DNA from 4 places in the Sinorhizobium sp. FG01 genome. Region 2 is predicted to be linked to each of the others. Evidence: riboswitches for the same ligand, from Rfam matches in the RefSeq annotation. Region 2 holds a riboswitch; each other region holds the start of a gene.
What was found. Region 2 has a riboswitch for cobalamin ahead of CO656_RS15255 (aromatic ring-hydroxylating dioxygenase subunit alpha). Riboswitches for the same ligand answer to the same signal wherever they lie in the genome.

Region 1: it holds a riboswitch for cobalamin, as region 2 does, so the genes downstream of both, bluB (5,6-dimethylbenzimidazole synthase) here and CO656_RS15255 (aromatic ring-hydroxylating dioxygenase subunit alpha) in region 2, are expected to answer to the same signal.
Region 3: it holds a riboswitch for cobalamin, as region 2 does, so the genes downstream of both, CO656_RS07165 (CbtB-domain containing protein) here and CO656_RS15255 (aromatic ring-hydroxylating dioxygenase subunit alpha) in region 2, are expected to answer to the same signal.
Region 4: it holds a riboswitch for cobalamin, as region 2 does, so the genes downstream of both, CO656_RS30285 (ABC transporter substrate-binding protein) here and CO656_RS15255 (aromatic ring-hydroxylating dioxygenase subunit alpha) in region 2, are expected to answer to the same signal.

What each region holds. Positions count from the first base shown of each region.
Region 1 is NZ_NWTB01000003.1:279,183-284,890, reverse strand. Features, by position in the region: gene CO656_RS04050 (LTA synthase family protein) at 1-50, opposite strand, end outside; gene CO656_RS04045 (NAD+ synthase) at 315-1,997, shown strand; gene CO656_RS04040 (TolB family protein) at 2,001-2,825, shown strand; cobalamin riboswitch at 2,868-3,080, shown strand; gene bluB (5,6-dimethylbenzimidazole synthase) at 3,124-3,885, shown strand; gene CO656_RS04030 (DUF2865 domain-containing protein) at 3,839-4,987, opposite strand; gene CO656_RS04025 (acyl-homoserine-lactone synthase) at 5,130-5,708, opposite strand, start outside.
Region 2 is NZ_NWTB01000008.1:174,301-180,008, reverse strand. Features, by position in the region: gene CO656_RS15265 (L-threonylcarbamoyladenylate synthase) at 47-1,021, opposite strand; gene CO656_RS15260 (DUF6656 family protein) at 1,101-1,703, opposite strand; cobalamin riboswitch at 1,999-2,201, shown strand; gene CO656_RS15255 (aromatic ring-hydroxylating dioxygenase subunit alpha) at 2,304-3,548, shown strand; gene CO656_RS15250 (hybrid-cluster NAD(P)-dependent oxidoreductase) at 3,545-4,645, shown strand; gene CO656_RS15245 (glycoside hydrolase family 25 protein) at 4,672-5,708, opposite strand, start outside.
Region 3 is NZ_NWTB01000004.1:351,521-357,228, forward strand. Features, by position in the region: gene CO656_RS07155 (ferric iron reductase) at 1-434, shown strand, start outside; gene CO656_RS07160 (CbtA family protein) at 505-1,290, opposite strand; gene CO656_RS07165 (CbtB-domain containing protein) at 1,468-1,644, opposite strand; cobalamin riboswitch at 1,684-1,961, opposite strand; gene CO656_RS07170 (anthrone oxygenase family protein) at 2,140-2,619, shown strand; partial or broken gene CO656_RS07175 (glyoxalase superfamily protein) at 2,658-3,007, shown strand; gene CO656_RS07180 (cystathionine gamma-synthase family protein) at 3,034-4,317, opposite strand; gene CO656_RS07185 (Lrp/AsnC family transcriptional regulator) at 4,445-4,903, shown strand; gene CO656_RS07190 (alpha/beta-hydrolase family protein) at 5,030-5,708, shown strand, end outside.
Region 4 is NZ_NWTB01000012.1:154,860-160,567, forward strand. Features, by position in the region: gene CO656_RS20895 (class I SAM-dependent methyltransferase) at 1-145, shown strand, start outside; gene CO656_RS20900 (flavodoxin family protein) at 302-1,375, shown strand; gene CO656_RS20905 (MBL fold metallo-hydrolase) at 1,430-2,302, opposite strand; gene CO656_RS30520 (hypothetical protein) at 2,327-2,500, opposite strand; gene CO656_RS30280 (hypothetical protein) at 2,577-2,714, shown strand; gene CO656_RS20910 (hypothetical protein) at 2,813-3,067, opposite strand; cobalamin riboswitch at 3,218-3,450, shown strand; gene CO656_RS30285 (ABC transporter substrate-binding protein) at 3,693-4,667, shown strand; gene CO656_RS20920 (iron ABC transporter permease) at 4,664-5,692, shown strand; gene CO656_RS20925 (ABC transporter ATP-binding protein) at 5,689-5,708, shown strand, end outside.

The sequences.
Region 1 (5,708 bases), on a different contig from region 2:
CTTTCGACATAGACCTGAGGACCTCTCGCGGCGGAATCGATACTGGCCACAACTTCTCCAATTTCACAAAACTTTCGTTCAACTGTCATACGACCGTCATCTTGAACGGGGGATGAATGGCGAAACGGCTTTGATGATCCTCAGGTTCCCGCTGTGGCGACGGGTCCCTGTCGCGTCACTAACGGCCGGGAACAACAGGATTTTTCAGATTTTTTCTAAGCATTGCGATTGGGAGGGGGTTTTTTGCCCCCTGATGCGTTAAGTACAAGCCTTAAGCTGGATGCATTCGCCGAGGAAACACCGACAGGCCTGCCATGACCCCACAGAAAGCCGCACCTTCGACGCTACGGATCGCCGTAGCCCAGCTCAATCCGGCCGTCGGCGATATCGCCGGCAACCTGGCCAAGGCGCGCGAAGCGCGGGCCGACGCCGCGCGCCAGGGCGCCGACCTGGTGCTGTTCACCGAGCTTTTCATTTCCGGCTATCCGCCTGAAGACCTGGTGCTGAAACCGGCCTTCCTGAAGGCGTGCCTGCGCGCCGTCGAGAACCTCGCCGCAGAGACGGCGGATGGAGGGCCGGGAGTGATCATCGGCTTCCCCCGTCAAGCCTCCGCGCAGCGGCACAATTCGGTGGCCGTCCTGGACGGGGGCAAGATCATCGCCGTCCGTGACAAGGTGGATCTGCCGAATTACGGCGAGTTCGACGAAAAGCGGGTGTTCGATCAAGGCGAGATGCCCGGTCCGGTGAATTTCCGCGGCATTCGCATCGGGGTTCCGATCTGCGAAGACATTTGGGGAGAGCTCGGCGTCTGCGAGACGCTCGAGGAAAGCGGCGCCGAGTTCCTGCTTTCTCCGAACGGTTCGCCCTACTACCGCGGTAAAGTTGATGTCCGTCACCAGATCGTGCTGAAGCAGGTGATAGAGACCGGCTTGCCGATGATCTATGCCAATCAGCTCGGCGGGCAGGACGAACTGGTCTTCGACGGCGCGAGCTTCGGCTTCAATGCCGATCGCTCGCTCGCCTTCCAGATGAGCCAGTTCGAGGAGGCGCTCGCGATCTCCGAATGGACGAGGGGTGACGACGGCTGGGTCTCACACAACGGACTCCGGTCTCGCCTGCCGGAATGCGAGGAGGCGGACTATCGCGCCTGCATGTTGGGGCTGCGCGACTACGTCAACAAGAACGGCTTCAAGAACGTCGTCCTCGGCCTGTCGGGCGGCATCGACTCGGCGATCTGCGCGGCGCTCGCCGTGGACGCGCTCGGCGAGGAGCGGGTTCGCACGATCATGCTGCCCTATCGCTATACGTCGCGGGAATCGCTGAAGGACGCCGAGGCCTGTGCCAAGGCGCTCGGCTGCCATTATGACGTCGTTGCGATCGAGGAGCCCGTCGAAGGCTTTCTCAATGCTCTCGCCGACACGTTCGAGGGGACCGAATCCGGGATCACCGAGGAGAACCTGCAGAGCCGCACGCGCGGCACGATCCTGATGGCGATCTCCAACAAGTTCGGCTCGATGGTGGTGACCACCGGCAACAAATCGGAAATGTCGGTCGGCTACGCGACGCTCTACGGCGACATGAACGGCGGCTTTAACCCGATCAAGGACCTTTACAAGATGCAGGTCTATGCACTGTCGCGCTGGCGCAATGGCGCTGTGCCGCCCGGAGCACTCGGCCCCTCCGGCGAGGTCATCCCGCTGAACATCATCGACAAGGCGCCCTCGGCCGAACTGCGGCCCAACCAGACCGACCAGGACTCGCTGCCGCCCTATCCGGTCCTCGACGACATTCTCGAGTGCCTGGTGGAGAAGGAACTGAGTACCGAGGAAATCGTCGCCCGCGGGCATGACGAGGCCACGGTGCATCGGATCGAACACCTGCTCTACATCGCCGAATACAAGCGGCGGCAGTCGGCTCCCGGGGTCAAGATCACCAAGAAGAATTTCGGCCGGGACCGGCGCTATCCGATCACCAACCGTTTCCGCGACCGAGGGTAGATCATGCGCAGTTCGGTGGAGATTTTCGATATTGCCACCGGCGAGACGCAAGTCGTCTGGCAGACGGAGCGGCTGGTCGAGGCGCCGAACTGGTCGCCGGACGGCAAATCACTGATCATCAACGGCGACGGCAGGCTCTATCGGCTTGCCTTTGACGGTTCCGAGCCCGTGGAAATCGACACGGGCTTTGCCGGGCAATGCAACAACGATCACGGCATTTCGCCGGACGGGAAAACGCTGGCGATCAGCGACAAGACCGAATTCGGCAAGTCGGCGATCTATCTGCTGCCGGCCGAGGGCGGCACGCCGCGACTGGTGACGCGCAACCTGCCGTCCTATTGGCACGGCTGGTCCCCGGATGGGAAAACCTTGACCTATTGCGGGATCCGCGACCAGATCTTCGACATCTACACGATTTCGGTCGATGGCGGAGAGGAGCGGCGCCTGACGCATGGCGAGGGCCGCAACGACGGCCCGGACTGGTCGCCGGACGGTGCGTGGATCTATTTCAATTCGAGCCGCACCGGCCGCATGCAGATCTGGCGGGTGAGGCCGGACGGCAGCGATGTCCAGCGCATCACCGACAGCCCTTATGGTGACTGGTTCCCGCACCCGTCGCCGGACGGCAGGCATCTGCTGGTGCTGTCCTATGACGGCGAGGTCTTCGACCATCCGCGCGATCTCGATGTGCGGCTTCGGCTGATGGATCCGGAAGGCAGCAATGCGCGTGTCCTCTTCGAACTCTTCGGCGGGCAGGGGACGATGAACGTTCCGAACTGGTCGCCCAACGGCGATGCCTTCGCCTTCGTGCGTTATCGGCCGGCTTGAGCAGGACGCGGCGCCCCCGCCTTGCGTTTCGCCGGCGGCTGTGCCCATATGCGGCCGTCAGGTGCCCGCTTGCTGCGGGAGAATCGGGAAGCCGGTAGAATTCCGGCACGTGCCCAACGCTGTGACGGTGACGTCTGCGCCAAAAGAGTTCTGAGTATTTTCAGAGCTTTGCCACTGGTTCCTGATGCGATCTGGGAAGGTGGCGCAGCCGAGTGATCCGAAGTCAGAAGACCGGCCTGGCGAGATAGACCGGCCCCGCGCGGACGGCGGGAGGTTGCGCATTGTTGGGGATCGAACGATGCTGCCTGACCCGAACGGCTGCCTTGCGGCGGCCGGTGCCTTTTCGCCGGACGAGCGCGCCGCCGTCTATCGTGCCATCGAGACGCGCCGCGACGTGCGCGACGAGTTCCTGCCCGAACCGCTGCCCGAACCGCTGATCGCCCGCCTGCTCGAAGCGGCGCATCGTGCCCCGTCCGTCGGCTTCATGCAGCCGTGGAACTTCGTGCTCGTACGGCGAATCGAGACGCGGGAGAGGGTCTGGCAGGCTTTCCAGCGCGCCAATGAGGAGGCAGCCGGAATGTTTTCGGGCGAGGCGCAGGCGAAATACCGGTCACTCAAGCTCGAGGGCATACGCAAGGCGCCGCTCGGCATTTGCGTGACCTGCGACCGGACCCGCGGCGGCGCCGTCGTGCTCGGCCGCACGCACAATTCGCAAATGGACGTGTATTCGACGGTTTGCGCGGTGCAGAATCTTTGGCTCGCGGCGCGGTCCGAAGGCGTCGGCGTCGGTTGGGTCAGCATTTTCCACGAGAACGAGGTCAAAGATATCCTCGGAATTCCGGAGCACATCGAAATCGTCGCCTGGCTGTGCCTTGGCTATGTCGATCGCCTCTACCAGCAGCCGGAATTGGCGGTGAAGGGCTGGCGGCAACGCTTGCCGCTCGAGGACCTCGTTTTCGACGAAGGATGGGGCGTCCGCGACAGCCTCGTAACGACCGCCCAAAGGGAAGGTGTCACTCGTTCTGCAGCGGCTGGTAACGCGATCCCCGAGGGTTCTTGAGATCGATCGCGCTCTCTTCCTGTGGCAGGAAGGCAGGACCGACAACGCGGACCTTGCTGCTCTTCGGATCATAGGGGCGCTCTTCCACGGGCTTTGCCCCCGCTGGTCCGAAGGCTGGTGCAGACGGCCCCTCGATCGTCACGACGGAAGGGCTGACCACCGAAAGCTTGGTTCCCGAGGTGGTGCTTTTGTTCTGATCCGTCGTGATCTTCGGAATCTGGCAGCCGCAGATGCCGGGAGAACCGACGTCGCGCACACGATAGGCGAAGGCGTTGGGGAGTTCCCTGTACGGCCTTCCCGTGGACGCCGAAACCATCTGCTCGCTCTCCTCGGTGGCGAGGACGTGATAATAGAGTTCCGTATCGGCGCCGGGGCATCGTGCCCGGCAAAGCTCGGCGTCGCGTCCGAAGTCGGCCGGCGTGGCGTTCGACGAAATCGGGAAAAATGCTCCGTCGCAGGTCCGCACGCACATGGTCCTGAAGCCGCCTGCCGCGCCGTTCTCCATGAATGTGAAATCGTCGGTCGGACCATCGAACAGCAACGGATAGTCCTCGCCGTCCGGCGGGAAGCTTTCGAGGATGTTGCGATGAGCGCGCGCCTCTTCGGTGCCGAATTCATCCGGAACCGTCTCGTCCCAGTTCGGAGCGGCGTCCCCCGAGCAGTCGTTCAATTCCATGGCGGCGAGGATCCGCCGGCGCATGTCCTCATTGCCCTTCGAAATCAGGTGCCGGCGTTGGGCCTTGAGCGTGTGGAGATTGTCCTCCATGCGCGCAATCGCATCGTCAAGCTCGGCACAGGCAGCCGCATTTTCGCTTTCGATGTAGACGACGGACTCGTCGCTGCATTCCATGCGCCGCCTTTCGTTCCTGGCGCGGCGAAGTTCGATGTTCTGCCGCGAAACCGCGCCGGTGAAATCGCGCAGATTGGCGTTTGTCGTGAACGCCGCCGGCAGCTCTGCGAGGCGGGCGCTGAGGCGCGCGCAGACGTCGGTGGCCGATGCCTGCCCAGGCATAGCCAAGGCGAGGGGCAGCAGAGCGGCCGCAAGGTGCATCATCCTCAAGGACGCAGTGGATCGGGACACTGACACTCGTCTTTCCTGCATTTCGCTCCGCTGATCGCGGGACAGGGGCGCCTGTAGTCACATCATACGACGTTAGGGTGAGGGCGCAACGACAAGACGGCGTTTGCGTTAATACGTGTTCCGAGACAGGAAGGGCCGGGCCGCCTGAACGGCCCGGCCATGATTAGGCCGCCCTTGCAGTTTCGAGCGACATGGGCCGTTCGAGCACCGTGCCTTCGATGAGGGCAACGGCCTTCATCTGTCGAAGCAGGCTTCTCGACACTTCCCAGGCGACCGCGACCGCGTAGACATTGCCGATCCTGTGCGGCTCGGCAATCCGTTCTCCGGGGCACCCCATGCGGCGGAACATCCGCTCAAGGAAGACGTCTGTGACGGTGACGATGTGGCTGATGCCGGAGGCAAGGCCAAGTTCGCCGACGCCGCACATCAGTTCGGCGGCGGCGACCGTCACCTGGTTCGAAGACCGGTCCTGGGAAATATCCGGGTCGATGCAGAAGCGGCTCGATTCCCAGACCGAAGCGCTCCGGATTTCCGGGTTGCCGCCGAGCAGCACCGGGAATGTATCATCCAGCATGTTCGGCCCCAGCGTCGGCAGGAGCCTGAGCGAGCCACGCAGCTTCCCGGTTTCCGGCGAATAGGACATCACATAGAGCGGATTGGCCTTGTCGTAGTGGTCGATTTCCCAATCGCCCTCGGTCCTGACGTCCCATTTCAAGAAGTCGTGGAAGACGCGCTTGCGCAG
Region 2 (5,708 bases):
TTTATATTGCCGAAACAGCCGGACCACACAGGTCTCGCGCTTCCGGTCAGATCCTCGGGGCTGCGGCCCGTTCGAGCCGGTCGATGATCGCTTCGCCAAGGCCTTCGCCCGGGATCGGCCCGAAAGCGATGGTTCGAGCGCCGCTCGCATCTGCCTTTTTCATATAGTCGAAAAGATTGGCGGCCGCTTCCCTGAGATTGCCCGTTGGGCTGAGGTCGAGGACGATCGCCGCGCTGCCTTCGCCAGGCAGCGCCTTGCCGCCGAAGCGGATCAGCGCCTCTCCCGTGTGGACGTCCGTCGCATTGAGCCGCACCGCGGCACCCGGCGCATAATGCGAGGCGAGCATGCCGGGAGCTTCGATCGTCGCGCCGGCCGCTTCCGGCCGCTCAACGGGAAGGCCGGCGAGCGCCTCGATCTCGGCCGCATCGAGACCCCCCGGCCGAAGCAGCCGCAGCCGGCCGTCTTCGACCTTGATGATCGTCGATTCGAGGCCGATTTCCGCCGGGCCGGCATCGAGGATCAGCTTCAGCTTCGCACCGAGATCCGCCTCCACATGGGCCGCGCTGGTCGGACTGATCTTGCCCGACGTATTGGCGCTCGGCGCCGCCAGCGGGCGCCCAAAATGTGAGATCACCCGCCGGGAAAAACCTTCAGGCATGCGGATCCCGAGCGTGTCGAGGCCGGCCGAGGCAAGCGCGTGCACGGTGCTTTCGGGTCGCTGAGTGAGAATCAGCGTCAGCGGCCCCGGCCAGAAGGCTTCCGCGAGGCGTCGGGAGATGGGGTCGAATATCACATGCGCTTCGGCCATTCCCATGTCCGAGACGTGGCAGATCAGCGGATTGAAACGCGGCCGGCCCTTCATCTCGTAGATGCGGCTGATCGCATCGGCACTCGTTGCGTCTGCTGCAAGGCCGTAGACGGTTTCCGTCGGGATCGCCACGGGCTCACCTTCGGAAAGCACCGCGCAGGCCGTTTCGATCGCCCGATCCGGTTCGCTGCGCGTATCGATGATTTCGGCCATGGCGGTTCTGGTCCTTTCCGTCGCTTCCTTAACGGAGGAGGAGGGAAAACAGAACGATTTTCTTTGTCGTTGACCGGCGTCAGAGGCTGCGAATGATCCGCCGCAGCGCTTCGTCGCGTGCGCCGAGCATCAGGACGTTCTTGAGCGCCACCTTCGGGTCCTGCGTCCGGAAGATCAGGCCGTTGCCCCGAACATTTCGATCGAGGACCATCCGCCCCTCTTCGGTGCCGGGTTGAATGGCCACGGCGAAATACATGCGCGAGTAGCTTGTCTGTATGCGTTCGAAGAAGTGCGCCTCGTCGCCGAGGTCGGAGAAGAAGTTGGCAAAGTAGAACGCCCAGGTGACGTCTCGCGATCGAGCGAGATGAGTCCGCGCCGCGGTGACATGGCAATAGCCGAGGTGGGGACTGTCGGCGAGGGTCCTGTGGAAGATCATCTTCGGGAACTGGATCGAGGCATGAAAGCCGTTGATCCGCCTGTGTGTCGTCTCTCCCGCCGCCTGTAATCTCTGTCCGGTTCTCTCTGCCACTTCCTCATGCGTCATGTAGCGGCGCTGTTCGGGCAACCACGGCCGGCGCCGCTCGATTCGGCCCGTGCGCAGGAACTCTGTATGGCCGCCCGCCGTTTTCGGCGCCGGCGCCTGCGGTTTGCCTGAGGCGTCGTAATATCTGATTTTTGCCATCGACCTCTGCGTCACTTGTCGCTGAACGGACTGAACCGTCAGCGAACGCTAAATCACTATGGTTAATAGAGTATTTCGGGCGCCCGCGCATCGCTTTATGTCGCAAAATGGCCCGTGATCTTCGCGGCCTGGATGCCGCTGCAAAAAAAAGCGCCATTTGCCGAAAAATGTATCTATCACATTGTTTATTATAGAAGATGTCACAGGACTTCCAACGCGCGCGCATCGAAAATCTTTGTCGTCTTTCTGGAATGGAATGTCGCGCACCGGCAATTGCCGAGCCTGTCTGGCCGCTTAGATTCGAATTGCTCAAGGTGCCGCTTCTTCGCAGGGAGGGGCGGAGAATTGGGAAGCCGGTCAAATCCCGGCGCTGCCCCCGCAACGGTGGTGGAGTGAACCCCCGGCATAAGGCCACTGGACAATCGTCCGGGAAGGCGCCGGGCAGGGCCCTCGGGCCGCTCCAGAGCCCGGAAACCAGCCTTGAGGAAAACGACCGTAACTGGTTGCGGCGGGCAGCCGGATCGGAGCCAAGGCGCACGGCATCTCTCCGGCGCGGTTCCTGTCCTGCCTGCCCGAAACAGGGCTAACGAGGACATGGGCATGGACATCCAGAACGAAATGCTGCGCAAGCTGAAGACCCGCCGCGAGGGCTACAGCCTCGATCGGGCCTTCTACATCGACCCGGACTATTACCGTCAGGACCTGGAGAATATCTGGTACAAAGACTGGCTATTCGTCGGCCACGACTGCGAAATCCCGCGTCCCGGCAATTACTTCACGCTGCAGGTCGGCGACTATCCGATCGTCATCGTGCGCGATCGCCAGGGGGCGGTCCGAGCGCTGCACAATTCCTGCCGCCACCGCGGCTCGCGCGTTTGCACCCAGCACAAGGGATCCTCGGCCAAGCTCGTTTGTCCCTATCACCAGTGGACCTACGAACTCGATGGCAGGCTGCTCTTCGCCCGGCAGATGCCGGAGGATTTCGATCCGGCCCAGCACAGCCTGAAGCCGGTCAATTGCGAAACGGTCGGCGGCTATATCTTCATCAGCCTTGCCGAGCGGCCCATGGATTTCCAGCCCTTCCGCGACACGGTTGCAGCCTATCTCGCGCCGCATCGCCTCGGCGAAACCAAGGTCGCCTATGAAAGCACCATCGTCGAGAAGGGCAATTGGAAGCTCGTCTGGGAGAACAACCGCGAGTGCTACCATTGCGCCGCCAACCATCCGGAACTCTGCCGGACCTATCCCGAGGCTCCGACTGTGACGGGCGTCCAGGGCGCCATGGACGATCCGGAAATCGGTGCCCATTGGGAGAGATGCGAGGCGGCGGGGCTGCCGAGCGCCTTCAAGATCGGGCCGACCGGCCAGTTCCGCATGACGAGGATGCCGCTGATCAACGGGGCGGAGAGCTATACGATGTCCGGCGAGAAGGCGGTCCGCAAGCAGCTTTCCGGCGACATAAGCGCGAACCGCATCGGCACGCTGCTGCTCTTCCATTACCCGACGACGTGGAACCACATCCTCGGCGACCATGCGATCACCTTCCGCGTGCTGCCGCTCGGGCCGGAACTGACGCAGGTCACGACGAAATGGCTCGTCAGCAAGGATGCGGTCGAAGGGGTCGACTATACCCTCGAAGACCTCACCCATGTCTGGACCGAGACCAACGACCAGGACCGGCAGATCGTCGAGGAAAACGCCTTCGGCATCCGCTCGCCGGCCTATGAGCCGGGTCCCTATTCGGCCGAACACGAGGGCGGGGTCATGCAGTTCGTCGACTGGTATTCGCGCTTCATGCAGGATCGCCTGCAGGGCAGCGCCGCTCCTCTGTCGCGGGTGGCATGACGATGGAAATGGCACGCTCCTTTCACCACTTCGACGAACTGCAGCCCTGGAAAGATCGCCAGTTCCTGCTCGAATGCATCTCCGCGGTCGGCGAGACCGCGGACGTGATGACCTTCACCTTCCGGTCCGACAGGCCGGCCTGGTTCCGCTACCTGCCCGGGCAGTTCGTGACGCTGGAACTCCCCGTCGGCGAGGAACCGGTGATGCGCACCTATACGCTATCGTCCTCGCCGTCCCGCCCGCTTTCCGTTGCGGTCACGGCCAAGGCGCAGTCGAACAGCATCGGCACGCGCTGGATGTTCGACAATCTCAGGCCTGGCATGACGTTGAAGGCGCTGGGGCCGCTCGGCGATTTCAGCTTCGTGCGCCATCCGGGCGAAAAATATCTGTTCGTCTCGGCAGGCTCCGGCATCACGCCGATGATGTCGATGACGCGCTGGATGGCGGATTGCGCGCCGGACACGGATGTGACCTTCATTTCCTGTGCCCGGCAGCCGGAGGATCTGCTGTTCAAGCCGGAGCTGGAGATCCTCGCCCGCCAGATGCCGCGTCTCAATCTCGGCTTCCTGGTGGAAGGACACGAAGCGCGTCACGGCTGGCACGGCCTGCGCGGCCGTATCGATGCGACGAAGCTGCCGCTGCTTGCACCGGACTTTCTGGAGCGAACGGTCTTCTGTTGCGGCCCCGAACCCTTCATGCGCGGGGTTCGGGAGATGCTGGAGGGGGCCGGTTTCGATATGGCCCGCTACCACCAGGAAAGCTTCCAGCCGGCGGCGGCGCCGGCGGCAGAGGAACTCGCCATCCGCGCCGGCTCGGCGGCCGGCGCTCAAGGCGAGGCGGCCCGGGTAACCTTCACCATGAGCGGCAAGGAAGTCTCGACCGTCCCCGGCCAGACGATCCTGCAGACAGCACGCGCCAACGGGGTCAGGATCGGTGCGGCCTGCGAGGGCGGCATCTGCGGCACGTGCCGCGTCTTGAAGATCGCCGGCGAAGTCGAGATGAACCACAATGGCGGTATTCTCGATGACGAAGTCGACGAGGGCTACATCCTCGCCTGCTGCTCGCGGCCTATCGGCGACGTTCAGATCGAAGCGTAGACAGCTACAGGCGCCGTCCGGCTTTTTCAGCGGCGCTCGGGCTGGTTGGGCAGGTGGGCCTCGGCGGCCTTCACGCTGATCGCACCGGTGACCGTTCCGTCGACGCCGGCGCCCGAGCCGCTCTCGGCCTCGGCACGGCTGATGAGCAGGGGTTCTGCGAGCGGGACGGTGGCCGCGGCGCTCGCCGCCGGCGCCTTGCCAATCTTCGCGGAGGCGATGACGGTGACGATCGGCGGCTTCTCCGGGAGCAGCGCGCCCTGCGGCCACACCTTCTTCAACTCTGAAACGGTCATTGCGGCGACGTTGACGTCGATGTCGTTGAGCGTCCCGGGCACGCGATAGGGGCAGCGCTTCTTTCCGCAATTATGCGACGACGAGAACTGCCACAGCGCATAGCGATCCCAGTTGCCCATCGGAAAGACGTTGCGAATGTCGGGCTTGTAGCGGGCATACCAGAGCGGCAGGCGGGAAAGCAGCCGATGCTGGGCGCGGTTGGCGGCGATCTGCTTCGCGGTGATGTGGTTGGTGTAGAGAATGGGGTATCGCCCGGTGCGGGCCTTGATATGGCCGGCAAAGATCGCGGCGTCCTCGAGTGACATGTAGTTCTCGGGATCGATACCCTCGAGGTCGAGAACCATCAATTCGTCCTCGCGCGGCGCCGCATAATCGAGGAAGTGGTTGGCCTGATCGACGGGATTGCCCGGGCGCGCCAGGTGATAGGCGCCCCAGAGCAGTCCATGGGAGCGGGCGATCATTCGGCGCGTCTGATAGAGTTCCCGGCTGACCGCATATTTTCGCCACATCGTCTTGCAATGGGCGACCGTGTCTCCGCCGTGATCGCCGGTGCAGCTGTAGCTTTCCGGAAGGCCGTCGGAGGCCTTCGCGATGAAGCCGGCGATGCGCTTGTCCTTCAGCATCGCTTCCCAGTCGATGCTGTTCAACTCGTAGGCGTCGACGATGATGGCGTTCTGCCGCGCTTTCCACGGTTCGACGTCTGCGGCGCGTGCGTTCGCCGCCGCAAAGGACAGGCCTACCAAGGCCGCCAGGCGCAAGATCATCCCCG
Region 3 (5,708 bases), on a different contig from region 2:
GTGAGATCGAGCCGGACGAGCCGACTCGACGCTTTCACGATGCCTTCGTTGCGCATCTGAAGCCGGTGATCGCGCTGCTGAAACGCCGCTGCGGCCTGTCAGCGCGCGCGCAATGGCGGTTGGCCGCGGACAGTCTCGCCGGCGCTTTCCTGGAGATCGGGCGGCGGCGGCAACGGGAGGACAGGGCGACGGGGCAGGCGCTGGCGATCGTCAAAAAGGCCCACTCGCCGCTTGCCTCGCGGCAGCTTCACTACGAAAAGATCGAAGCGGCCTCCGGCAGTGGGGGAGAGCTTCGCTCCAGGACCTACCGGATCCGCGGCGGCTGTTGCCTTTTCTATCGTGCCGAGGGCGGCAGCTTCTGCGACACCTGCGTGCTGCTCGAGCCCGAGCTTCGACGAGAGATGCTGCGGGCCCACCTGCTCGATAGCAAATGAGACCCTTGCCTTCTCCCCGCGTGCTGCCCGCAGGCGGGGAGAGGACAAGCGGCGAAGGCGCGGGGGCCGGTTAGTGCGCCCGGAGAAACCGGTCGTTGATGAAACCGGAGACGATGCCGAGCACCAGCCAGAAGGCGAGCGTCGTCGCAAGCGCGGCGACGGCGAACTCGGCGCCGAGCACAGCCGGCACGTTGCTGGAAATGTCGAGCGGCTGCGGCGCACCATAAAGATGGGGAGCGGCGACTAGGACGAGACCCGCGAGCTTGGCGACGATTTCCGGGCGGAGTGCCAGCAGATAGAGTCCCACGGCCGAGAGTAGCACCGTCGCCCCCCACCAGAGCTGCCGGTCGCCAAGCTCGGCCGCCGGAAAGCCCGGCAGTTCCGGCGGCAGGCCTACGGCCGGAAGCAGGTGCACGGCGAGCCAGCCGAAGGCGCCCCAGAGCGCGCCATTGGCAAGCGTGATCGGGTAGCCGATCATCAGGCTGATGCCTGCAAGCAGCAACGAGAAGCCGGCGCCGGTGACCAGATTGGCGGCAAGCGTGCCGGAAAAGCGGCTCATGCCGAACATGATGCCGCCTTCCTCGTGTTCTTCGCCCTCATGGGCATAGGCGGGGGTGACCGGCGAAAGTGCTGCGAGCATCTCGCCTAACATCTGGGATCCTTTCAGCGACGAATGCTGCTGATGATCCGTGGCCGGCTGCTCGCCGGCGGGCTGCCCGGTTGCAGCCGGCGCTTCGCCCTCGAATTCTTCCGCATGCAGGATAAGCGGCGTGACCCGCAATTCCTGGGCGCCGGTCATGAAGACGCCGGCGATCAGCCCGGCCACGACCGCGGCCAGAAGTGTCTTGACGATCATTGTCGATTTTCCTCAGCGGGCGTGGCCGCCTTGCGGTAAGCCGGCCCGATTCCATCGACGCAAGCCGGCGCTTGAAGGCGCGGGCGCGTGCCAGACGCACGACGCGCGCTCCGAGCACCGGAGGGTCGATTGTTGTATCGTTTGGTGTGGAACGCGGCAGGCGCTCCATGACTTCGCTTAGTGGCAGGGGAAGCCGTAGGAATGGCGCGTGTCGTGTGCCGTGTCGTGCAGCACGGCCGAATTCGCCAGGCCGGCACCGAAAACGAGGAAGCCACCGATCATGAGGGCGATGATGCCCGCGGTCAGACGGTCGCTGAGGGAGAGCGGAATGCTCGAAACTGTAGACGTAGCCATGACAACCTCCGTGATGGCAATGGGATATTCCCCTTGGGCACTATGCCCGTATCGCTTGGCAGGTTTCCTGGCTCGCAGCGTCAGGTGCCCAGGCTAGCCTAGTCACCAAGGATTTGCCTCGCCTTCCCAGAACCGAACCGCCCTCTCGCGGCTGTTCCAGTGGCTTCTTCCGGATTGCTCCGGAACGGCAAATTCACGCTGCTCTACAGTCGCGGGGTCGGCAGTGATTGAGATGCCCAGCTTGGGTCCATCCGTCACATTCCCGTTTACTCCCGAAACACGTTCGCATTCCGGGAACCAACCGATCAGCGATGATTAGGTGTGGCCGCCAATGATGTCAATCGCGCCGCGGTGGAAAGTGGAGGAGAGGGTTGCGCGCATTTCGCGTTGCCCGCCACATGGGGAACAACTCCTGATGACTATATCGCATTGGTCGGTTATCTCTTGGGCAGCGCGTGCGGCCGCAGGCCGCACGATCGACCCGGGGTCCGTGCGATGCTTGCCCTTGTTCCTGCCCTGTCCTTTGCCGCCGTCATCGGATCCGGACTTATGGCCGGGCTCTTCTTCGTCTTTTCCGTCTGCATCATGCAGGCGCTGCGGCGATTGCCGGCGGAGCAGGGCGTTGCTGCCATGAACGCGATCAACGTCGTGATCCAGAATCCGTTGTTCTTCGCCGCCTTCATGGGCACGGCGCTGCTCGGCGTGATCCTCATAGCTGCCGCTTTCATCTGGGGCGGGGAGGGGAGCTATCTCCTGGCGGCGGGCGGACTCGTCTACCTCGCCGGCACATTCGCGGTGACGATGGTCTTTAACGTTCCGCTCAACAACGCGCTGGCGAATGCCACTTCGGTCGAGGCCGCCACCGAAGTCTGGCAGCAGCGCTACTTGACCGATTGGGTCTGGTGGAACCATGTCCGCACGATCGCTTCGATAGCTTCGCTCGCCCTTTTCACGCTTGGCTTTCAACGCGGCTGAAGCCTAGGAAAGAGGACGATGAAACTGGGGAGGATCCAATGGCAGTCCGACGCATCGTGCCCAATCTTCAAGTATCCGATCCGCAACGCGCGCGCAGTTTCTATACGGATCTGCTTGGCCTCAACGTGGTGATGGATCACGGCTGGCTGGTCACCTTTGCGGCGGAAGGCGGATCGGCAATGCCGCAGGTCAGCTTTGCCATTGAAGGCGGATCGGGAACGCCGGTGCCGGCGCTCTCGATCGAGGTGGACGATGTCGACGAAGTCTATCGGCGCGCGAAGGCGGCCGGCATCGAAATCGTCTATGACATCACTGACGAACCCTGGGGTGTGCGACGCTCTTCGTGCGCGATCCGTTCGGCAACGTAGTCAATATTCTGACGCATTGATCGGGGGACGGCCCCCGCTCAATGGATCAGACGGTCGTCAGAGCGTTCGCGACGTCGGCGACGAGGTCGTCCGGGTGCTCGATGCCGATCGACAGGCGGATAGTCGATTCGAGCACGCCGATCCGGCGCCGCACCTCGATCGGCACGCCCGAATGAGTCATCGCCGCCGGGTGGCTCGCAAGCGATTCCGTGCCCCCGAGGCTGACGGCGAGCTTGAAGATCTGCAGGGCGTTCAAGAAACGGAAGGCTGCCTCCTGGCCGCCGGCGATGTCGAAGGAGAAGGTCGAGCCGGCGCCGGTGCATTGCGCGGCAAAGGTCCGCCCGACCGGCGAGGCTTCGTCGTGGAAGGGCAGATAGTGGATCCCTTCGACCTTCGGGTGGTCGCGCAGGAACTCGGCGACGATCCGGGCATTCTCGTTCGCCTTCTCCATCCGGACCGACAGCGTTTCGAGCGACCGGCCGAGCATCCAGCAGGAATGCGGGTCGAGCTGCGTGCCGATCGAGCCGCGCAGCGCCTTCACCTGTTTGATCAGCGCCTTCGAGCCGAGCACGGCGCCGGCGATCAGGTCGGAGTGGCCGCCGACATACTTGGTGAGCGAATAGAGCGACAGGTCCGCGCCGTGGTCGATCGGGTGCTGGAAGACCGGGCCGAGCAGGGTGTTGTCGCAGGCGACGATCGGCCTTTGCCCCTGTCTTTCGCCGATCTTTTCGGCAATGCGGCGGATCATCGCGACGTCGACGAGGCTGTTGGTGGGATTGGCCGGCGTTTCGACGAGGACCGCGGCGACCCGGCCCCTGCTCATGGCCTCCTCGGCGGCGGCGCTGACGGCCGCTTCATCGACGCCGTCGGCAAAGCCGACTGCGTGGATGCCGAGATTGAGAAAGGTCTTGGCGAGCAGCGTCTCGGTGCCGCCGTATAGCGGCTGTGAATGCAGGATTGCGTCGCCGGGCCGCACGAAGGCAAGCAGGGTCGTGGCGATTGCCGACATGCCGGAGGAGAAGAGCGCGCCGGCCTCGGCGCGTTCGTATATGGCAAGCCGATCCTCGACGATCTCGCTGTTCGGGTGATTGAAACGGGAATAGACGAGCCCGGCACCGACGCCCGCCGGCGGTTCGCGCCGTCCCGAGACGAAATCGAAGAAGTCGCGGCCTTCCTCGGCGGAGTGGAACACGAAGGTGGAAGTCAGGAACACCGGGGGCTTGACGGCGCCTTCCGAGAGCTCGGGATCGTAACCGTAGTTCAGCATCAGCGTCTCGGGATGCAGTTTGTGGTTGCCGATATGGGTCTTCGACGGATGCGGCGCGGTCATGGTTTCTCTCCCTGGGCGCTAGCGGACTCCACTATCCGCCAATTTATATCAAACGCCCGGGCTGATCCTTGCTATTTGCGATCACTTCGTTTTGATGAGCGCAAGTTTTTGCCGAGGTTACAGCAAGATGACGCAGAAAATTGCCGACGAGATGGATCGCCGCATCCTGAAGGAACTGGTCGCCGATGCCCGGATCACCAACAACGAACTGGCCGAGCGCGTCGGCCTTTCTGCGTCTCCCTGCCTCAGGCGGATCAGGCGTCTGGAGGAAACCGGCGTCATCCGCGGCTATACGGCGCTCGTCGATCCGGTCATCGAAGGCTGGACGATGACGGCGATCGCCACGGTCCGCCTCAGCCGCCAGCACGAGGACGAGATCGTCATGTTCGAAGAGGCGATCCGCGACTGGGACGAGGTGCTCGAATGCCACCTCGTCACCGGCTCGCGCGACTACGTGCTGAAGGTGATGAGTTCCGGCCTCGATCACTATGAGCGCTTCATCAAGGAGAAGATCGCCCGGCTGAAATGCGTCGCCTCGATCGAGACGAGCTTCGTGATGAACACGATCAAGGAAAGGAGGATCTAGCGCGTGACTGCCGCTCATCGTCGGGTTGTGCCGATTGACTGTGCGGGAGCGGAAGGCGACATTGCCGCAATGCGTCGCTTGGCTATCGGGCGACAAAGTGACAATGCCGCAGCGTGGAGGCCCGCCATGGAACACCTTCAACAGACGGACCTGTCGACGGCGACGCGGCCTGCCCCGCGCTATCTGGCAAACCTCTTGCGGTCCTTTTCGACGAGCGGCCTGCTTGTCGGCGTGATCTTTTTCGCGGTCTCGTTGACCCCGAGCCTCATTCCTCATCCCTATCTGATTCAGGCGGTGATTTCCGGCGCTTCGCTCGCCGCCGGCTACGCAATCGGGACATTCCTGCGCTGGCTCTGGTCCTTTTTCGAACTGCCCGAGCCAACGACGCGGCGGGCGCGCACGCTGAAGATCGCTGCCGCCATCGTCTGCATAGCGGCAGCTGCCGTGTTTCTCTGGCAGGCAGCCGGGTGGCAAAATACCGTCCGTGGCATCATGGGGCTTGAGCCCATCGAAAGCGCCGAGCCCATCAAACTCGGCCTCATAGCCTCCATGGTGTTCGCCGCTCTCATCTTCCTGGCACGGCTCTTCCGGTTCACCTTCAGCGTTCTTTCTCGCTGGCTGCAAGTTTTCCTGACGCGACCGATCGCCAACGCCCTTGGTGGGCTGGTCGCCCTCGCGCTCTTTTGGTCGCTGGCAAATGGCGTGATCTTCGAGTTCGCGCTTCGTGCCGCCGACAGTTCGTTCCAGCAGCTCGATGCGCTGATCGATCCCGACGTCGCGCCCCCGACCGATCCCGCCAAGACCG
Region 4 (5,708 bases), on a different contig from region 2:
TGCGATCGCCGACGGCGGCCGCCTGGTGCTCGGCGCCCAGGCCGGCGAAGCGCGCCTTGAGGACGTGTTCCGCAAGGCCGGCTTCAGCCGCTTCAGGCGCGCGCTGGAAACGCCGTTCAACCTGATCCTTGAGGCGCGTCTCTAGAGCGGCGTGCTCCGTGATCCATCAACCTGAATATCCGGGCAGTACCTTACTGCCCGGAACAATCGTTGCCGAGCTCGATTACAGATTGCAGGTATAAAGAGAACGAACCGCAGCTGGACGTGCGCCATGACGAAAAGCCCTGAGACAAAACCGACGATGATTGAGCCGCGCAAGGGCACGCCAAGCCCGAGGCTCATGGAGAGCGAATTTCGCCGCCGCTTTCTCAACCGGTTCCAGGACAAGGCCTTCGACGCGCTTCGCCCGGAACTGGACAGGATCGCTGCCGCGGCATGGGATGCCTACGAGCATCAGCGAAAGGCGCCGCGTACCCGCAAGGCCGGAGCCGCCTTCAAGGATCCGAACTACGAACTGTCGGTCGATTGGCTCGCCGCGCGCGATGCGATACATGCGGCGCAGATGCGCCACGACGACCCGGACGGGCCGGCGCGTATCCTGTTGATCAGCGGCTCGTCGCGCAGCGAGCACACCTGTCCGGGCGAGATGTCGAAGTCCTATAGACTGACGCGGATCGCGCAGGACGCGTTGGACCGAACGGACGGGGTGAAGACGACCGTTCTCGAACTGCATCGCCTCGCTTCCGAATATGGTCGCGTGATTCATCCGTGCAAGGCCTGCTTTTCCACCTCGCCGGCTCTGTGCCATTGGCCGTGTTCCTGCTACCCCAACTATTCGCTCGGCCAGGTCGACGACTGGATGAACGAGATCTATCCGATGTGGGTCGAGGCGCATGGCATCATGATCGTCACGCCGGTCAACTGGTATCAGGTGAGCTCCCCGATCAAGCTGATGATGGACCGGCTCGTCTGCGCCGATGGCGGCAATGCCGATCCGACCTTGACGAAGGGCAAGGATGCTGCACTTGCCAAGGCACTCGAACTCGAGGGCTGGAGCTATCCGCGGCATCTTGCCGGGCGGCTCTTTTCCGTCATCGTGCATGGAGACGTGGAAGGGGTCGAGAACGTTCGGCGCAGCCTGTCGGACTGGCTCTGCTACATGCATCTCGAACCGGCTGGCGCCTTGGCGGAACTGGATCGCTATATCGGCTATTGGAAGCCCTATGCGCTGAGCCATGCGGAGCTCGATGCCGACGAGGCGGTGCAGGAAGAGGTCCGCAACGCGGCGCGGACTCTCTTGGAGGCAGTGATGCTCAAGCGAAACGGACAGTGGGTCTCTGCCGGCAAGGAGCTCTCGCAGCCACGCCAGAAGTGATCGAAGCTCACGGCAAGCGATGCCCGTAAACCACGGTCGAGGCGGTGGACAAGCTCATAGCGCGGAGAGGGCGGCGATGTTCTTCCGATGCACGGCCTCATAGGGCTCGAAATACGAGACGGCCCCCGTTGCCAGGTCCTCGGCGATAAAGTCCTTGAGGGATGCGGCTCGGCCCTGTTTGACCGCCTGCATCAACTGCTCGAGGTAGCGCCGGTTGGCGTCGATGAGCCACGCTTCATATCCGCCTGCCGCGATCCGATCCGGATCGCCGTGGTTCGGCAGGATGCGATTGATCGGCCAGGTCGCCAGGCGCGCGAGCTCGCGAATGTGTTTCTCGGTGTTCTCCGCTTCGGAAACATAGGTGACGGTGTCTTCGAGCGTATCGCCGGCCAGAAGAATTTTCTCGTCCGGCAACCAGAGGATGGTCCCGTCGGCGCTGTGGATGTCGAAATGGTGGAGCTCGACCCGGCGACTTCCGACCTCAAGGTCCAGCCTCGTTTCAAAGAGACGATTGGGCATGACGAGCGGGCTGATGGGCGGGACGCGTGTGGCGAGTTGATCGCGATTGGCATGAAGCAGATGGGCGGTCAGCTTCAGCGCGATGATTTCGCAATCGGCAAAGACCGCATTACCGGCGACATGGTCATTGTGCCAATGGCTGAGGACGACCCGGATGGTCCTTGCGCCGAGCCCCTCGAGATGGCGCCTGATGGCTTGCGCATGGGCAAGCGAGATATGCGTGTCGTAGACGATCGCCTCGCCTGCATTAAAGACCGCATAGGAGGCGACCCCCAAGCCGTAGGCACCGTCATCGAGCCAATTCGGCTCCGCGCCATGAAGTCTCCGCCCCTCGATGCGGCCGTCGTAGTAGGCAAAGACGCCGTGATGCGGTTCAAGGATTCTCAGTGTCGAGGTCATGTCTGGCATGCGAGGCTCTCGAGCAAATTGGCTTCAATCTCTGCCGCGGCGGTCGGCGGCTCGGCAGCGCAGAACTATCACATCCTGACCGCCGCTCACATCGGTTTGCGCATGATTTGGCTCTAGCCCTGCGTGGCCGGAATTAGGAAACTCGCGATTCGTTGTGGTGCCATAAATCATTGAAAGGTTGTATTTTTGCCAATTCATTAACAAATCCCTACATTCCTGCGTCTTTCGGGATCGGCCGGCTGTTGTCGGCAGGCGAACCGCAGCCAGCAGGAGTTTGCGATGGCTGGAAGAGGGCCGGGCGAGGGGACTGCTCGACATCGGCGAGCCGCTGCCCACCGCGCGCATCTTCATGGACCTGATCTTCGGCGCCGCGGCGCTCGAGACCGGCCAGGGACCCGAATGGCCGGGCTGACCGGAATGGCCGGGCTTCATGCGCAGCTGCATCCGCCTGATCGTCAACGGCATTGCGCAGGGGCCCGCGCAAGGCGATTGATCGTCTTCTGCGGATCGTCAGGTCATCCTGCGAACCACCCAGAGAGACCGGCCCGCATGGGCTATACCCGAGACGAGCCGCAGGCGAGGGTCGTCCTTGAGCCGCTCGGCCTCGGCCGCATCGAGAAGCAGCGCCTGCCGATCGGTCTCGTTAGCGTTCGGCGTAATCCAGCAGCGCCGTTCCTCGCAGCAGAGGCCTGCTTCCGGATGCTCCTGCAGGTATTCGATCGCGTATCCGGCCTCGACTTTTTGCAGTTCCGCGTCGATCGACATCGTCCTTCCTCCCGACCTGAAATCGCTCGGGATTATACCTGATTGTGGCGGCCCAGGGAGCGGCGGCCTCGGCATCGGGGTCCGCACTGTGTGGAGGCATCGCCGAAATGTTGGTAGGCAGCACTGGCCTTGACCAGTCATGATCAACGAATTAAGGAAGCCAGCGACGGTTCCCCTACGATGAAGCGAAGGGGATTAATAGGGAACACGGTGCGGACGACCCAACAGGGACCAAGACCGTGGCTGCCCCCGCAACTGTAAGCGGATTGCCGCCCATCCTCGTGACGCGAGAAGCGTCATGCCACTGCGAAATTGTCGCGGGAAGGCAGGTGGACGGCAGATATCCGCAAGCCAGGAGACCTGCCGTCATGCGTTCACTCCAATCACGGGCGGGGATGCCCGGAACAGGACACAGCATGACCTCTCCTTGCGCCGACCCGCGCCTTGCCTCTGGTCTTTCCCGTTCCGCGACGCCGCCGAACTGTCGGCAGGCGGGCTGACTCCGTCCGTTCGCGCCGCGACCGGCCGCATCCTTTCGGCCGTTTCATCGAATCCGGGAAATAGGCTTATGAAAATCCTGTTTGCGAAATCGAAACACGGCATCCTGTGCGCAGCCGCCGCTCTTATGGCTATCGGCATGGAGGCGAAAGCCGCCGAAACCAGCTATCCGCTGATGCTCACCAATTGCGGCCGTCAGGTCACGTTTCAGAAGGCGCCCGAACGGGCCGTCTCGATCGGCCAGAGCAGCACCGAAATCCTTTACCTGCTCGGCCTCCAGGATCGGATGGTCGGCACCGCCGTTTGGATCGGGCCGGTCATCAAGGGCTACGAGGAGGTGAATGCCAAGGTCGAACGGCTCGCCGACAACGATCCGAGCTTCGAAAGCGTCGTCGCCAAGAAGCCGGATCTTGTGACCGCGCAGTTCCAGTGGCATGTCGGCCCGGAGGGCATCGTCGCCAAGCCGGAGCAGTTCGAGGAGCTCGGAATACCGGTCTATACGTCGCCGGCCGATTGCATCGGCAAGGACAATACCGGCGGCGGCGACGGCGTTCGCCATTCGGTGTTCACGATGGACCTGATCTATCAGGAAATCACCGAACTCGCGCAGATCTTCAACGTCCAGGAGCGCGGCGAGACGCTGGTTGCCGAACTGAAGACGCGTGAGGAAGCGGCGAAGAAGAAGATCGCTTCGGCGGACGGCAAGCTTTCCGCAGTGTTCTGGTTCTCGAGCGCCGAGCTCGACATCGATCCCTATGTCGCCGGCAAGAATGGCGCGCCGGGTTACATCATGCGCTCGCTCGGCATCAGGAATGTCATCGACAGCGAAGAGGAATGGCCGACGGTGGGGTGGGAAACCATCGCCAAGTCCGGCCCGACGCTGATCGTCGCGGGCAAGATGGAGCGCCGTCGTTTCCCCGCCGACGACGTCGCCGTCAAGCACAAGTTCCTCGAGTCCGATCCGGTCTCGAGCCTGATGCCTGCGGTGAAGGACGGCCATGTGGTCGAGATGGACGCCCAGGCGATGAACCCGACGATCCGGACCATCGAGGGCATCGAGGTGCTTGCCGATGCCGTCGAGAAATCCGGCCTGAACAAGTGATCGGCAGCGCACCATCCCTGTCCCGGACGAGCGCCAGCCTGCTGGCGCTCGTCGTGCTGTTCGTCGCGCTCTGGCTGGGTGCGGCGATCGGCGAGACGGCCATACCCATGAGCGTGGTGGCCAAGACGGTCGCCAACCGCCTGTGGGATGCCGGCTACGGCGTCGATGCGCTCGACGAGGGCATCATCTGGAACTACCGGGTGAGCCGCGCCATCGCTGCTGCCAGCTGCGGTGCGGCGCTGGCGCTTTCCGGCGTCGTGCTGCAGTCGCTGCTGCGCAATCCGCTGGCCGACCCCTATATCCTCGGCATCTCCGCGGGCGCATCGGCCGGCGCTGTCGGCGTCGCCGTCCTCGGCATCGGCGCCGGGCTGTTGACGCTGCCGGTCGGCGCCTTCGGCGGGGCGCTACTTGCCTTCGGGCTCGTCAGCCTGCTGGCGGTGCGGGCGGGCAGGGGTCATGGCGCGATCGTTCTGGCCGGCGTCGCCGGCTCGCAGCTCTTCAACGCGCTCACTTCCTTGATCGTCACCAAGGCGGCGAATGCGGAACAGGCGCGGGCAATCATGTTCTGGCTGCTCGGCAATCTCTCCGGCGTCCGCTGGCCGGATGTCTGGCTCGCAGTGCCTGTTGCCCTGGTCGGCCTCATTGTCTGTCTCTGGCACGCACGCGCCCTCGACGCATTCACCTTCGGCTCCGAATCCGCCGCCTCGCTCGGCATCCCGGTGCGCCGGGTCTATGCCGTGCTGATCGGCGTATCGGCGATGATGACGGCGACCATGGTCAGCATGGTCGGGTCGATCGGCTTCGTCGGCCTCGTCATCCCCCATATCGCCCGTATGATCGTCGGCGTCCGGCACGGATTGCTGCTGCCGGTCTCCGCCTTGGTGGGAGCGGTGTTCATGATCGCCGCCGACATCGTGTCGCGCATCATCATTCCCGGGCAGGTGCTGCCGATCGGCGTCGTCACCGCGCTGGTCGGCGCGCCCGCCTTCGCTGCCATCCTCAGCCAGCGCAGGACGGTTCGATGACGCTTTCGGCTTGCAA